One region of the Peribacillus simplex NBRC 15720 genome, then DNA from elsewhere that is predicted to be linked to it. Evidence: predicted binding sites of a transcription regulator. Region 1 holds the regulator's gene; the other holds the start of a gene.
What was found. The regulator CtsR, encoded in region 1, represses protease genes until heat stress. The targets are predictions, from matches to a motif close to ATGGTCAATAAAGGTCAAACA.
Positions count from the first base shown of each region.

Region 2: the regulator CtsR is predicted to act here: its motif matches at 2,046-2,066, upstream of clpP (ATP-dependent Clp endopeptidase proteolytic subunit ClpP).

Region 1 covers NZ_CP017704.1:2,472,214-2,479,931, forward strand. Annotated here, with positions in the region: gene clpC (ATP-dependent protease ATP-binding subunit ClpC) at 1-415, opposite strand, end outside; gene BS1321_RS11770 (protein-arginine kinase McsB) at 546-1,622, opposite strand; gene BS1321_RS11775 (protein-arginine kinase activator protein McsA) at 1,619-2,170, opposite strand; gene BS1321_RS11780 (CtsR family transcriptional regulator) at 2,192-2,653, opposite strand; rRNA gene rrf (5S ribosomal RNA) at 3,015-3,130, opposite strand; rRNA gene BS1321_RS11790 (23S ribosomal RNA) at 3,195-6,127, opposite strand; rRNA gene BS1321_RS11795 (16S ribosomal RNA) at 6,303-7,718, opposite strand, start outside.
Region 2 covers NZ_CP017704.1:2,922,960-2,930,677, reverse strand. Annotated here, with positions in the region: gene BS1321_RS13985 (glutaredoxin family protein) at 1-98, opposite strand, end outside; gene rpoN (RNA polymerase factor sigma-54) at 113-1,450, opposite strand; tRNA gene BS1321_RS13975 (tRNA-Arg) at 1,768-1,839, opposite strand; gene clpP (ATP-dependent Clp endopeptidase proteolytic subunit ClpP) at 2,129-2,737, shown strand; gene BS1321_RS13965 (HPr family phosphocarrier protein) at 2,835-3,092, opposite strand; gene whiA (DNA-binding protein WhiA) at 3,113-4,066, opposite strand; gene BS1321_RS13955 (gluconeogenesis factor YvcK family protein) at 4,134-5,120, opposite strand; gene rapZ (RNase adapter RapZ) at 5,095-6,009, opposite strand; gene BS1321_RS13945 (NUDIX hydrolase) at 6,055-6,513, opposite strand; gene trxB (thioredoxin-disulfide reductase) at 7,068-7,718, opposite strand, start outside.

The DNA of each region.
Region 1 (7,718 bases):
ATACTTGTTGTCGAGCTTTATTTAAACTTACTCCCAGATTATTCAATACGCGGGCAGCTACACCTTCCCCTTCTCGTATAAGACCTAGAAGAACATGCTCTGTCCCAACATATGAGTGACCTAATTTTCTTGCCTCATCCATGGAAAGCTCAATCACTTTCTTGGCTCTTGGGGTATAATGTATCGTTTGAGCCGTATCCTGTCCACGGCCGATTAAATTTTCCACTTCTTTCTGAATCTTTTCCGGGCCCAATCCAAGAGCATATAACGCTTTGGCTGCAATACCATCACCTTCTCGGACCAGGCCCAGTAAAATATGTTCCGTACCAATATTATTATGACCTAAACGGATTGCCTCTTCTTGGGCTAATGCTAATACTTTCTGGGCTCTTTCAGTAAAACGACCAAACATCATAGGGAATTCCTCCTTAAGAATTTTCGTTTTGAATAAAGTTGCTGGCAATTCTCTAAGTAATGGCAGAAGCTTCTTCTTGCTCCATATCTATTACATGAAATTTAATACTCCCTAAAGAGGTCAATGACCTCTATGAGGAGGAATGTTCCGTGAAATTCAAGCGTTCCCGGATGAGTGCTGCTCTACGGATATCCCTTTCATGGGGTCTTAAAGGGCCACCTGCGTACTTTTGTAAAAATCCCGACTGCGTCAAAATCATCAACTCATTTAGAATGCTTTTAGATATATTTTTTATATACCCAAGATCTATCCCTAACCTAACATCGGAGATACAAGTAGCAGCTTCCTTGGTCTCGATGATTCGAGCATTGGACAAAATCCCATATGAACGGAAAATTCTATCTTCTAATTGTATGTGGGAAGTCCTTGCTAATGCATCCCTCGCTGACCGTTCCTGAGCTATGATTTGTTGCACTACACTTGTTAAATCTTCAACGATATCCCTTTCCGACTTTCCAAGAGTAATTTGATTAGAGATTTGAAAAATATTTCCTAACGCTTGACTGCCCTCTCCATAAATCCCTCGAACCACCAACCCCAATTGGTTGATAGCCGGTATGATATTATTCATCTGTTGTGTAAGGACCAGGCCCGGAAGATGCATCATGACTGAAGCCCTTAATCCTGTTCCCACATTAGTCGGACAACTAGTTAGGTAACCTCTTTCTTCATCATATGCATAGTCTATGGATTCTTCAATCCAATCGTCAAGAACATTTGCAATCTTTAAGGTTTCCTTTAGCTGCAACCCCGACATTAAACATTGAATACGGAGATGATCCTCCTCGTTTATCATGATACTTATTTCTTCATTTTCTGAAAGGAGACATGCGCTTTTCGCTGAGTCTTCAACTAAATGAGGACTGATTAAATGTTTTTCAACAAGAACGCGCTTTTCCAGTGGCTGCAATTGGTCAATCTCTAAAAGTTCCAGTTTTCCAATCTCTGGAGTTACTTCCTCTTCGATTCTTTTTTTGACCAATTCAATGATTTTTTTAGCTTCTTCGTTAGAAAAGGAGGTTGGGAAGGTAAAGTCTTTGAAATTCCTAGCCAGCCGAATCCGCGAACTCAATACAATATCGATTTCCGGCCCTTCGGCACTCATCCAGGAACTCAAGGCGTTTTCTACAAACTTTTCCAAGCTCATAATTCCTCGCCTCCCTCTTGTGCTTCATACCTTTTTTCAAGGGAACGAACCTTATCTCTTACCTCTGCCGCTTTCTCAAACTCCTCTTGATCAATGTGGACCTTTAAAACTTCTTTCAAATCCAAAATTTGCTTTCGAAGATATATGGTGCCACCAATCCTTTTTGGAATTTTCCCTATATGTGCTGTATTGCCGCTATGAACCCTCTTTAAAATGGGATTTAACTGTTCATTGAACGTCTTATAACATTCGGCACAGCCAAACTTACCAATATGGACAAATTCTTTATAAGATCGATGACAATGCGGGCAACGCCTCTCTTCCGTTTTGGGAAATGCATTTGCCTTTGTCTGTTGAATATTCGACTCCATATTCAACAATCCTGCTAATAAATTATTTATTGAAAAACCAGGTCCACCTGCATCCATGAACATTTCACCTTTTTCCTGAGCACATTTCTCACAAATCATGACTTCAGTCTTTATTCCATTGATGATTTTGGTGAAGTGCAGGGTAGCAGGCCTTTGATGACATTCTTGGCAAATCAACGTTCATCACCTCTGCCAGTTTCATTTATATTTTAAAGTCGTAAGCATCGCAGTTAAAATTCTTGCCCTAAGCTCATCGCGGTCAGGTAGGTCGATATAAATCACCGATCTATCTATGACGCTCATCATAATCTTTGCTTCTCTTTCATTAATGACGTCTTCATTCATCAGCCTTGAAATTACTCCTTCAGCCATCGATTGAGTTACCCTGGAACCAATAAGCGATAATAATTGGTTGATAAGTTGCACGGAATCCTGTGATTCGACTTTCATGATGCGTATATAACCGCCGCCTCCACGCTTACTCTCTACAACATAACCTCTCTCGATGGTAAACCTGGTATTGATTACGTAATTGATTTGAGAAGGCACACACTGAAATTTATCTGCTATTTCACTTCTTTTAATCTCTAAGATATCTTTTTGACTTATTTCAAGTACTTGCTTCAAATAAGTTTCGATAACATCAGATATGTTTCTCACTCAGCCTCCTCCATTCTGACTTTGACTATATTTGACTATTATTATACAAGGAATAATCCATTTTGCAACTTAAACGCACTTTCTTTCTGTATTATCCATTTTCTCCAAATTATATGTAATTACATACCTCATTGAACATTAAAGTTGAAATATCTTACATAAATACCCTAAAACGATAAATGCAAAACCTGATATTTTTTCTTCTCCTTAAGGTTTCACCACTTGAATTTTGCCCCATTCCCCCTCATGATATTGTAACCAATTCAAATAAGGCCAGCCCTATGCTGTCCCTTGAATTATAAAACCTTTTTTAATTACGAACATCAAAAAAGACCAGCCAGAATGGCTGATCTTTGAAATGGCTTGGCGGCGTCCTACTCTCACAGGGGGAAACCCCCAACTACCATCGGCGCTGAAGAGCTTAACTGCCGTGTTCGGAATGGGAACGGGTGTGACCTCTTCGCTATCGCCACCAAACATGAAAGGAACGTTGTTCCTTCAAAACTAGATAATAAGAAGGTATTTCATTTTTTAAAAAGCGTTGGTTAAGTCCTCGATCTATTAGTATCAGTCAGCTCCACATGTCGCCACGCTTCCACCTCTGACCTATCAACCTGATCATCTTTCAGGGATCTTACTAGCTTGCGCCATGGGAAATCTCATCTTGAGGGGGGCTTCATGCTTAGATGCTTTCAGCACTTATCCCGTCCGCACGTAGCTACCCAGCTATGCCTTTGGCAAGACAACTGGTACACCAGCGGTGCGTCCATCCCGGTCCTCTCGTACTAAGGACAGCTCCTCTCAAATTTCCTGCGCCCGCGACGGATAGGGACCGAACTGTCTCACGACGTTCTGAACCCAGCTCGCGTACCGCTTTAATGGGCGAACAGCCCAACCCTTGGGACCGACTACAGCCCCAGGATGCGATGAGCCGACATCGAGGTGCCAAACCTCCCCGTCGATGTGGACTCTTGGGGGAGATAAGCCTGTTATCCCCGGGGTAGCTTTTATCCGTTGAGCGATGGCCCTTCCATGCGGAACCACCGGATCACTAAGCCCGACTTTCGTCCCTGCTCGACTTGTAGGTCTCGCAGTCAAGCTCCCTTGTGCCTTTACACTCTACGAATGATTTCCAACCATTCTGAGGGAACCTTTGGGCGCCTCCGTTACTCTTTAGGAGGCGACCGCCCCAGTCAAACTGCCCACCTGACACTGTCTCCCACCCCGATAAGGGGCGCGGGTTAGAATTTCAATACAGCCAGGGTAGTATCCCACCAACGCCTCCACCGAAGCTAGCGCTCCGGCTTCTCAGGCTCCTACCTATCCTGTACAAGCTGTACCAAAATTCAATATCAGGCTGCAGTAAAGCTCCACGGGGTCTTTCCGTCCTGTCGCGGGTAACCTGCATCTTCACAGGTACTATAATTTCACCGAGTCTCTCGTTGAGACAGTGCCCAGATCGTTACACCTTTCGTGCGGGTCGGAACTTACCCGACAAGGAATTTCGCTACCTTAGGACCGTTATAGTTACGGCCGCCGTTTACTGGGGCTTCGGTTCAAAGCTTCGCTTGCGCTAACCTCTCCCCTTAACCTTCCAGCACCGGGCAGGTGTCAGCCCCTATACTTCGCCTTGCGGCTTCGCAGAGACCTGTGTTTTTGCTAAACAGTCGCCTGGGCCTATTCACTGCGGCTTTTCTGGGCTATTCACCCTAAAAAGCACCCCTTCTCCCGAAGTTACGGGGTCATTTTGCCGAGTTCCTTAACGAGAGTTCTCTCGCACACCTTAGGATTCTCTCCTCGCCTACCTGTGTCGGTTTGCGGTACGGGCACCTTACATCTCACTAGAGGCTTTTCTTGGCAGCGTGGAATCAGGAACTTCGGTACTATATTTCCCTCGCCATCACAGCTCCGCCTTAATGGAAACGGGATTTGCCTCGTTTCCGGCCTAACTGCTTGGACGCGCATATCCAACAGCGCGCTTACCCTATCCTTCTGCGTCCCCCCATCGTTCAAACGATGTATAGGTGGTACAGGAATATCAACCTGTTGTCCATCGCCTACGCCTTTCGGCCTCGGCTTAGGTCCCGACTAACCCTGAGCGGACGAGCCTTCCTCAGGAAACCTTAGGCATTCGGTGGAAGGGATTCTCACCCTTCTTTCGCTACTCATACCGGCATTCTCACTTCTAAGCGCTCCACCAGTCCTTCCGGTCTGACTTCAACGCCCTTAGAACGCTCTCCTACCATCGACACCATACGGTGTCAATCCACAGCTTCGGTGATACGTTTAGCCCCGGTACATTTTCGGCGCGGAGTCACTCGACCAGTGAGCTATTACGCACTCTTTAAATGGTGGCTGCTTCTGAGCCAACATCCTGGTTGTCTAAGCAACTCCACATCCTTTTCCACTTAACGTATACTTTGGGACCTTAGCTGGTGGTCTGGGCTGTTTCCCTTTCGACTACGGATCTTATCACTCGCAGTCTGACTCCCAAGAATAAGTATTTGGCATTCGGAGTTTGACTGAATTCGGTAACCCGTTGGGGGCCCCTAGTCCAATCAGTGCTCTACCTCCAATACTCTCATCTTGAGGCTAGCCCTAAAGCTATTTCGGAGAGAACCAGCTATCTCCAGGTTCGATTGGAATTTCTCCGCTACCCACACCTCATCCCCGCACTTTTCAACGTGCGTGGGTTCGGGCCTCCATTCAGTGTTACCTGAACTTCACCCTGGACATGGGTAGATCACCTGGTTTCGGGTCTACGACCTCATACTCATTCGCCCTATTCAGACTCGCTTTCGCTGCGGCTCCGTCTTATCAACTTAACCTCGCATGAAATCGTAACTCGCCGGTTCATTCTACAAAAGGCACGCCATTACCCATTAACGGGCTTTGACTACTTGTAGGCACACGGTTTCAGGATCTATTTCACTCCCCTTCCGGGGTGCTTTTCACCTTTCCCTCACGGTACTGGTTCACTATCGGTCACTAGGGAGTATTTAGCCTTGGGAGATGGTCCTCCCTGCTTCCGACGGGATTTCTCGTGTCCCGCCGTACTCAGGATCCACTCAGGAGGGAACGAAGTTTCAACTACAGGGTTTTTACCTTCTTTGACGGACCTTTCCAGATCACTTCATTTACCCCGTTCCTTTGTAACTCCATGTTGAGTGTCCTACAACCCCAAGAGGCAAGCCTCTTGGTTTGGGCTAATTCCGTTTCGCTCGCCGCTACTCAGGAAATCGCATTTGCTTTCTCTTCCTCCGGGTACTTAGATGTTTCAGTTCCCCGGGTCTGCCTTCAGTACCCTATGTATTCAGGTAAAGATACTGTTCCATTACGAACAGTGGGTTTCCCCATTCGGAAATCTCCGGATCAAAGCTTACTTACAGCTCCCCGAAGCATATCGGTGTTAGTCCCGTCCTTCATCGGCTCCTAGTGCCAAGGCATCCACCGTGCGCCCTTTCTAACTTAACCGTTAAAAAAGATCTTACAGATGCTTTGAAAAAAATTAATTGCCTTCTATCTATTATCTAGTTTTCAAGGAACAAAGCAGAAAGAATCCATCACATCGTGATGTTGTCTTTCCTATCTGAATGAATTACTCATTCAAAACTGAACAAAACAAAAGCGCTCTCGTAATTATCCTTAGAAAGGAGGTGATCCAGCCGCACCTTCCGATACGGCTACCTTGTTACGACTTCACCCCAATCATCTGTCCCACCTTAGGCGGCTGGCTCCATAAAGGTTACCTCACCGACTTCGGGTGTTACAAACTCTCGTGGTGTGACGGGCGGTGTGTACAAGGCCCGGGAACGTATTCACCGCGGCATGCTGATCCGCGATTACTAGCGATTCCGGCTTCATGTAGGCGAGTTGCAGCCTACAATCCGAACTGAGAATGGCTTTATGGGATTCGCTTACCTTCGCAGGTTTGCAGCCCTTTGTACCATCCATTGTAGCACGTGTGTAGCCCAGGTCATAAGGGGCATGATGATTTGACGTCATCCCCACCTTCCTCCGGTTTGTCACCGGCAGTCACCTTAGAGTGCCCAACTGAATGCTGGCAACTAAGATCAAGGGTTGCGCTCGTTGCGGGACTTAACCCAACATCTCACGACACGAGCTGACGACAACCATGCACCACCTGTCACTCTGTCCCCCGAAGGGGAAAGCCCTATCTCTAGGGTTGTCAGAGGATGTCAAGACCTGGTAAGGTTCTTCGCGTTGCTTCGAATTAAACCACATGCTCCACCGCTTGTGCGGGCCCCCGTCAATTCCTTTGAGTTTCAGCCTTGCGGCCGTACTCCCCAGGCGGAGTGCTTAATGCGTTAGCTGCAGCACTAAAGGGCGGAAACCCTCTAACACTTAGCACTCATCGTTTACGGCGTGGACTACCAGGGTATCTAATCCTGTTTGCTCCCCACGCTTTCGCGCCTCAGTGTCAGTTACAGACCAGAAAGTCGCCTTCGCCACTGGTGTTCCTCCAAATCTCTACGCATTTCACCGCTACACTTGGAATTCCACTTTCCTCTTCTGCACTCAAGTTCCCCAGTTTCCAATGACCCTCCACGGTTGAGCCGTGGGCTTTCACATCAGACTTAAGGAACCACCTGCGCGCGCTTTACGCCCAATAATTCCGGACAACGCTTGCCACCTACGTATTACCGCGGCTGCTGGCACGTAGTTAGCCGTGGCTTTCTGGTTAGGTACCGTCAAGGTACCAGCAGTTACTCTGGTACTTGTTCTTCCCTAACAACAGAACTTTACGACCCGAAGGCCTTCTTCGTTCACGCGGCGTTGCTCCGTCAGACTTTCGTCCATTGCGGAAGATTCCCTACTGCTGCCTCCCGTAGGAGTCTGGGCCGTGTCTCAGTCCCAGTGTGGCCGATCACCCTCTCAGGTCGGCTACGCATCGTCGCCTTGGTGAGCCATTACCTCACCAACTAGCTAATGCGCCGCGGGCCCATCTATAAGTGACAGCGTAAACCGTCTTTCCATCTTCTCTCATGCGAGAAAAGAACGTATCCGGTATTAGCTCCGGTTTCCCGAAGTTATCCCAGTCTTA
Region 2 (7,718 bases), 450 kb from region 1:
ATGCCTGACTCCTCTTTCACTTCTTCTAGTACCAGCTTGGCTTTATCACATAACGGGCATTTATCCCTACTATATAAAACAAATGCATTTGATTCCAAACCACTCATCCTTTTCAATCATATCTTTTTCGTTTAGATGAAGAAGGGATCCCTAATTGTTCACGGTATTTCGCAACGGTTCGGCGGGCAAGGATAATTCCATGCTCCTCTTTCAACCGTTCTGCCAGGTCTTGATCCGAAAGCGGCTTTTGTTTATTTTCCCCATTGATGGCTGCCTGTAGGCTCTTTTTTGCTTGCATGCCCGACATATCCTCATCAAGGCCAACTGACTGTAAAGAAGTAGTGAAAAACACCCGCATCTCTATCGTGCCAAATGGTGTCTGCACGTATTTCCCTTTAACCGCCCGGCTTACTGTGGACTCATGTATACCAAGTTCGTCAGCGACTTCTTTCATCGTCATCGGCTTCAAATAGTTCAGGCCATGATGAAAGCACGCCGGCTGTTTATCGACGATGCACTGAATGACCTTCAATATAGTTTCCTTCCTCTGTTGAATCCCTCTGGAGATCCATTGGTATTCCTGCCACTTATCCTGGATAAACCGTTGAACACCCTGATCCTTATGGCTCTTCATTCGGTTTAAATACCCTTTATCCACATTAAGATTGGGAGTGTTACCATCATAATTCCCGACAAGCAGCATGCCATCCCGAGCTTCCACGACCACATCCGGCACTATATAAGAAGGTTTTTCCTGAAAAAAGAGTGAAGCCGGACGCGGGTTCAACGTCTGGACATAATCAAATACTTCTTGTATCTCCTTCATTGTAACACCGATTTTCTTACTTAAGTCTTTCCAGCGCTTTTCAGCAAAACCGAGGAAATGGTTTTCTATGATCGATTCTGCCAGCAGATTCACCCCTTCTGCTTTCACCTGAAGCAAAAGGCACTCTTGAAGATTTCTCGCTCCAATTCCATGCGGCTCGAGTTGCTGTAAAATTGTGAGGCTTTCTTCCAAAACGACCGGAGATAAACCTGAGATACATATATCATCCAGCTGCGTCCTCAAGTAACCGTTTTCATCAAGGTTATGAATTAATAGCAGCATTGCCTTCTGTTGCTCACCGGAAAACTGCTGGTGATTAACCTGGGACATGATATGCTGTTCAAGCGATATTGTATCTTCACTGATCTGTTCAATCCAATAGTTGGCATCATACGTATTCTTAAGGGTCCGTTTACCCTTTTTCCGGTCAAAAGTTGGCTGAAATAAAGCAGATGTTGGCTGATCTATGGACAGTAATGGATTCTCCACCATTTTATTTTCTAAAAAAGCCGATAGCTCCTGCGAGGAGTATTGCAGCAATGTAATAGCTTGCATAAGCTCTTGGGTCATTGCCATCTTTAATGTTTGCTGTTGAAAAAGTCCTGCTTTCATATTCATACTCATCGATTCATCCCTCCCCCACTCCATTTTACATTATCAGGAGAAAATTCTACACAAAAACCCATGAAAACGCTTACGTTTTTTTCTGAATAGTTTATTTGTTTTTAAATACTATATGTTAGAAATGCAAATTTAACAACTACTTTTATTGAAAAATAACCATTTTTCAATAGAGTGGGCGAATATTTTCACGACAGGACTGACATTCCAGGATTCGATGAAATATTACGGAAAACGAGTAAATTCACCAAAAATCTTAGGACCACTCTTAAAATTGACCAATAAAAAATCCCCCACTTTATTAAGCAGAAGATTAGTAATGCCCTCGGCAGGAATCGAACCTGCATTTCAAGCTTCGGAGGCTTGCGTTCTATCCGTTGCACTACGAGGGCGTAATAGAAAATATTTTTTCAACAGACTTCATTATATGATAGAATCCCCTCCTTTGCAAGGGTTATCAGGTTTAAAACTTCTTCTTTTGGGTATTATGGGTAATGTGGAAATTCATCCCTGTGCGGCATAATATATAAAGTAATCTATCAGGAAGGAGCCTTAGCCAGAAAATTGTCGAACAAATTATCCATTATAGGGTTTGTTTTGTTTGACCTAAATTGACCAAAAAGTGTATCATACATACATAAAGAATTTAAATGATTCTCTTAATCGAAGGAGGAAATGAACATGAATTTAATTCCTACAGTTATCGAACAAACAAGTCGTGGGGAGCGTGCCTACGATATTTACTCCCGTTTATTAAAAGACCGGATCATTATGCTAGGAAGTGCAATTGACGATAATGTTTCCAACTCCATTGTTGCTCAATTACTATTTTTAGAAGCGGAAAATCCTGAAAAAGATATCACTCTATACATCAACAGCCCTGGTGGAAGCATCACTTCCGGTATGGCCATTTACGATACTATGCAATATATCAAACCTAATGTATCCACAGTATGCATCGGTATGGCCGCTTCCATGGGTGCTTTCCTATTGGCCGCTGGCGAAAAAGGCAAACGTTATGCGTTGCCAAACAGTGAAGTCATGATTCACCAACCACTTGGAGGAGCTCAAGGTCAAGCTACTGAAATTGAAATTGCTGCCCGCCGTATCCTTCACTTGAAAGATAAACTGAATCAAATATTGGCAGAACGTACTGGTCAACCTATTGAAGTCCTTCAAAGAGATACGGAGCGTGATAACTTCATGACTTCCGAAAGAGCTCTTGAATATGGCTTGATTGACAAAGTCATCACGCGCAGCATCCTTGATGATAAAAAAGACTCTAAATAATCATGCAACAAAAGGCTCCGGAGATCGCCTTAAGCGACTTCCGGAGCTTTTTTTACATCATAAAAGAAAAGGATGCACTTTTAGGCATCCTTTTCTTTTAACCCTCTTGCTGAACGAACTCTTCCAATGCCTCTAACGCTTCTTTTTCATCGCGTCCTTCGACAATTAACTTCACAGACACGCCAGAACTGATGGCAAGGCTCATTAACCCCATTATACTTTTTGCATTCACTTTCTTTCCTTCTTTTTCAAGAAAAACATCTGAATGAAAGCGGTTAGCTTCTTGTACAAAAAGAGCTGCCGGCCGCGCTTGCAAACCCGTTTTCAATTTTACCTCAACTTGTTTTTCCACCATCTTGATCTCCCCTGTTAGCTTTATTTTTTCGCAGCAATAGCCTCTCCCCCACGGAGCCTGTCAGCTATTTCATCAATCTTTCGTAATCGGTGATTAATCCCGGACTTACTGATGGTTCCCCCGGATACCATTTCCCCAAGTTCCTTTAAGGTTATATCCTGAAATGCTATCCTAAGCTCCGCAATTTCCCGAAGCTTATCCGGTAAAATGCTTAGCCCTACCGTATCCTCGATATAATGGATATTTTCAACCTGGCGCAATGAGGCCCCGATTGTTTTGTTCAAATTGGCTGTTTCACAATTCACAAGCCGATTCACTGAATTACGCATATCACGGACAATCCGTACATCCTCGAACCTTAATAAAGCTGAATGGGCGCCAACTATACTTAAAAACTCGGCAATCTTTTCGGCTTCTTTCAAATAAATGATGTACCCTTTCTTGCGTTCAAGCGTCTTGGCCTTCAAGTCAAACTTATTCATTAGCTCACAAAGGGCATCATTGTGCTCTTTATAAAGTGAGAAAATCTCAAGGTGATAGGAAGACGTTTCCGGATTATTTACCGAACCCCCCGCAAGAAATGCACCTCTTAGGTATGAACGCTTACAGCATTTCTTCCCAACAATAGTATCGGATATATCATGGAGAATTTCAAAGCCATCGCCTAAAATTTCCAAATCGGTTAAAACCCGCTGCCCTCCGGATGACATCCTGACAATATATACATTATTCTTTTTAAGCTTCATCTTTTTACGGACCAACAGCTCGACCTGGACCTCATAACTCTTTTTCAGCAGCGTATAAATCCTTCTGGCAATCGCAGCATTCTCAGTTTGAATATCCACAACAAGCTTCCGATTAGAAAATGAAAGGGATCCGTTCATCCGGATAAGCGCACATAATTCCGCTTTACCGCAGCAATCCTTTCCCTCTAATGTAGTAAGTTCTTTTTTCGTTTCTGAAGCAAAAGACATCCATTTCACCCCCAATCGAACGCAGGTAATCTATTTTTATCAATCAAAAAACCGTCCCCGCTTATATCTACGGAACTATGTGGCTTTTTGTTTCATTTACAAGCATATTATAAAGCAAATCCGCCACTTTTTTTGTGTCATGGCGTATTACATTCCCTTCAAAGCTGAAAATGCGTTCTTGTATGATTTCAAGCCCCATCTGTTTTAAACTTTCCACATCATACATGACCGGTTTGGCATATTCAGCTTGATAGCGTTGCTGAATCTCGGTTGGTATTTCCTCATTATTAACAAGTATCCTGTCAATATATGCATTTCCCATATGGTCATATATCGCTTTTATATGATCGCTCGCGCTATAATCAAGCGTCTCGCCGGCTTGTGTCATCAAATTGCAAATGTACACCTTCTTAGCCTTGGAACGGCCAACCTCTTCTCCTAAACCAGGGACAAGTAAGTTAGGCAGAATGCTAGTATATAGGCTTCCTGGACCTATGACAATAAGATCAGCCTGCTTGATTTCCTGGAGAGTTTCACTAAGCGGCTTTATATGATGAGGAGACAGAAATACTTTTTTTATTTTCTTTCCTGAGAAGGGGATCTTGGATTCTCCTGTAACAATCGTTCCGTCATCCATCTCCGCATGGAGAACCACACTTTGGTTGGCAGCTGGAAGCACTTTACCGCGGACATTAAGAAATTTACTCATTTCCTGGATCGCATGGACGAAATCCCCGGTCAACGAGGTCATTGCCGCGAGTATCAAATTCCCCAGCGAATGCCCGGACAACTCATTTTTACTCTGAAAGCGATGTTGAAACATTTGTTCAACAAGGGGCTCTACATCCGATAACGCAGCCAGCACGTTACGAATATCACCCGGAGCGGGAATATCCATATCCTCGCGAAGGCGGCCTGAACTTCCACCATCATCAGCTACCGTTACGATTGCCGTTATATCCACCGGATGCTTCTTTAACCCTCTCAACAAAACGGGAAGGCCGGTTCCCCCTCCAATGATCACAACCTTAGGTTGTTTCTTTTTTACTAACATCTGCTTTCCCCTTACTTTTATCGATATCGCGATGTGATACTTGAACCCTGTAATCCTTTTTGAAGTGGTTTGAAATATACTCCGTCAATGCTACAGATCGGTGCTGCCCGCCTGTACACCCTATCGCAACAACAAGCTGTGCTTTTCCTTCACGTTTATAATATGGAAGCATGAAGGCAAGCAGATCGGTCACTTTTTCCAAAAACTTTTGCGTCTCACTCCATTTTAAAACGTAACTCGACACTTCCTGTTCCAAGCCAGTCCTTGGCCTCATATGGTCAATATAATATGGATTTGGCAGGAAACGCACATCAAACACAAGGTCGGCATCTATGGGCAGGCCATGCTTGAACCCGAAGGACATGACATTGACTGTAAAACCTACACTTTTATCGGCAGAAAATTCCGAAGCGATTTTCTCCCTCAATTCGCGCGGTTTCAGTTGGGAAGTATTAAAGATCAACTGAGCCCTTCCCTTCAATTCGTCCAAAAGTTCCCGTTCCATTTTAATGCCTTCCAATGGCCGGCCTAATGGAGCAAGCGGATGGGTCCTTCGCGTTTCCTTATATCTGCGGACCAAGGATTCATCATCAGCTTCAAGAAAAAGGATTCTTGGTGATACTGCAGCTGTATCCGTTAAATTATCCAGTGCAAGAAATAAGGAATCAAAAAACTCCCTTCCCCTCAAATCCATGACAAGGGCCACTTTATTCATCTTATTCCCGGAGTCCTTCATTAACTCCAAAAACTTTGGCAATAGCGTGGGCGGCAAATTATCGACGCAAAAAAAGCCGAGGTCTTCAAAACTTTGAACCGCCACTGTCTTACCTGCTCCGGACATTCCGGTAATGATGACCAATTGCGTTTCACTCATCTGCCCTGTACTCATAGTTTCTCCGCCCCCATGTATAGCAATCTTTTTTATATATGAAAATTAACCTGGATCCAATCGGTAAGAAAGTAGCTTAAACTCAGGCGTATAGGTAAAGGTTCCATAGATGATCCCACTTCCATGAACCATATAGTCCAGGATGTGAAAATCACCTTCAGCCATCATCAGCTTTTTAACATCTTCAACCGGATGCCAGCTAAGTTCCCCTTCTTCACAAACATCCACATTTACACCATCGGAATCCGTTGCAAAGAAAGTGAACATCATCCATTCTGACAAAACCTTATCTCCGTCCTTCATAATGAAGGTGAAAATACCTTTGATGGAAGGGTTTTTTAAATAAACGCCCGTTTCTTCGCGATATTCCCTAATGCAAGCATCGCGTACAGATTCCCCAGGCTCCATCTTGCCGCCTGGAGCTACCCACCATCCTCGTCTAGGCTTTTTCAATAAGAGGATTTGATTATCTTTGATCAATACACAGTTTGTGACACGTTGCACGTTCTTCACCTCAATTGGCTCTGCTCGACTATAGAAACCTTCACCCCCGGTGTTGAAGAGATTCAGTTTATATCCTTAAACCGCCGCTAGATATCCATTTGGCGATTTACAAATGCTAATAGTTCAAACAAGTTGTATTTTTCATCTTCTTACCATTATGAAAGATATATATGTTTAGTATATCTTATCATTATACTATTTTTGAAATGAGCTAACAATAAAGTAAACTTCCTGCATTGGGGGAATATTCATTCGCAAGGAATCACGGAGGTAAGCCTTTATCCTGCTTAACTCCTATTCTTCTCCACTTTCGCTGCCTAAATGCAAAGGGTTGGCTTACTTCACATTAAAAACCATTTGAAAACATCCTAAAAATTGGAACTAAAGATATAGTCTCAAAGCAGGAAAACAAAAAAAAGACACAGAAACTTAATCTGTGTCCTTAAACGTTTATAATAAAGGGGGTCAACTTCTACCCATACTATACCCAATCATTATTTCACACGTGTTACAACATCGTTAAAACGGAATTACGATTGTATATTCTTATGAAATCAAGCCTTTGGCTGCAATTTTTCTTGAAGTTCCTCAACAAAATGCTGAGCGGATTGAGCGGCAATGCTACCATCGCCTGTAGCTGTAACGATTTGGCGCAATGTTTTTTCACGAACGTCACCAGCAGCAAAAATACCAGGGACGCGTGTTTCCATTTGATCATTCGTTTCAATATAGCCTGTGGAATTCAAAATGCCCAAGTTCTCAAATGGTTTAGTTAGCGGAAGCATTCCGATATAAATGAATACACCGTCTGCGTCCATCACTGTCTCTTCTCCGTTTTCAGTGGAAACTAGAGTGACACCGCCGACTTTGCCGCCTTTTTCATTGATTTCCTTCAAAGTATGATTCCAGATGAAGTTAATTTTCTCATTGGCAAATGCACGATCTTGAAGAATCTTTTGAGCACGAAGTTCGTCACGTCTGTGAACTATAGTCACTTTTGAAGCAAAGCGGGTTAAGTACACACCCTCTTCAACCGCAGAGTCTCCGCCGCCGATAACGAACAGTTCTTTTTGCTTGAAGAATGCACCATCACAAACTGCACAATACGATACACCGCGGCCGCCCAATTCTTTTTCGCCAGGAACGCCGATTTTCTTGTATTCGGCACCAGATGAAATGATGATTGAACGTGCTTTGAATTCCTT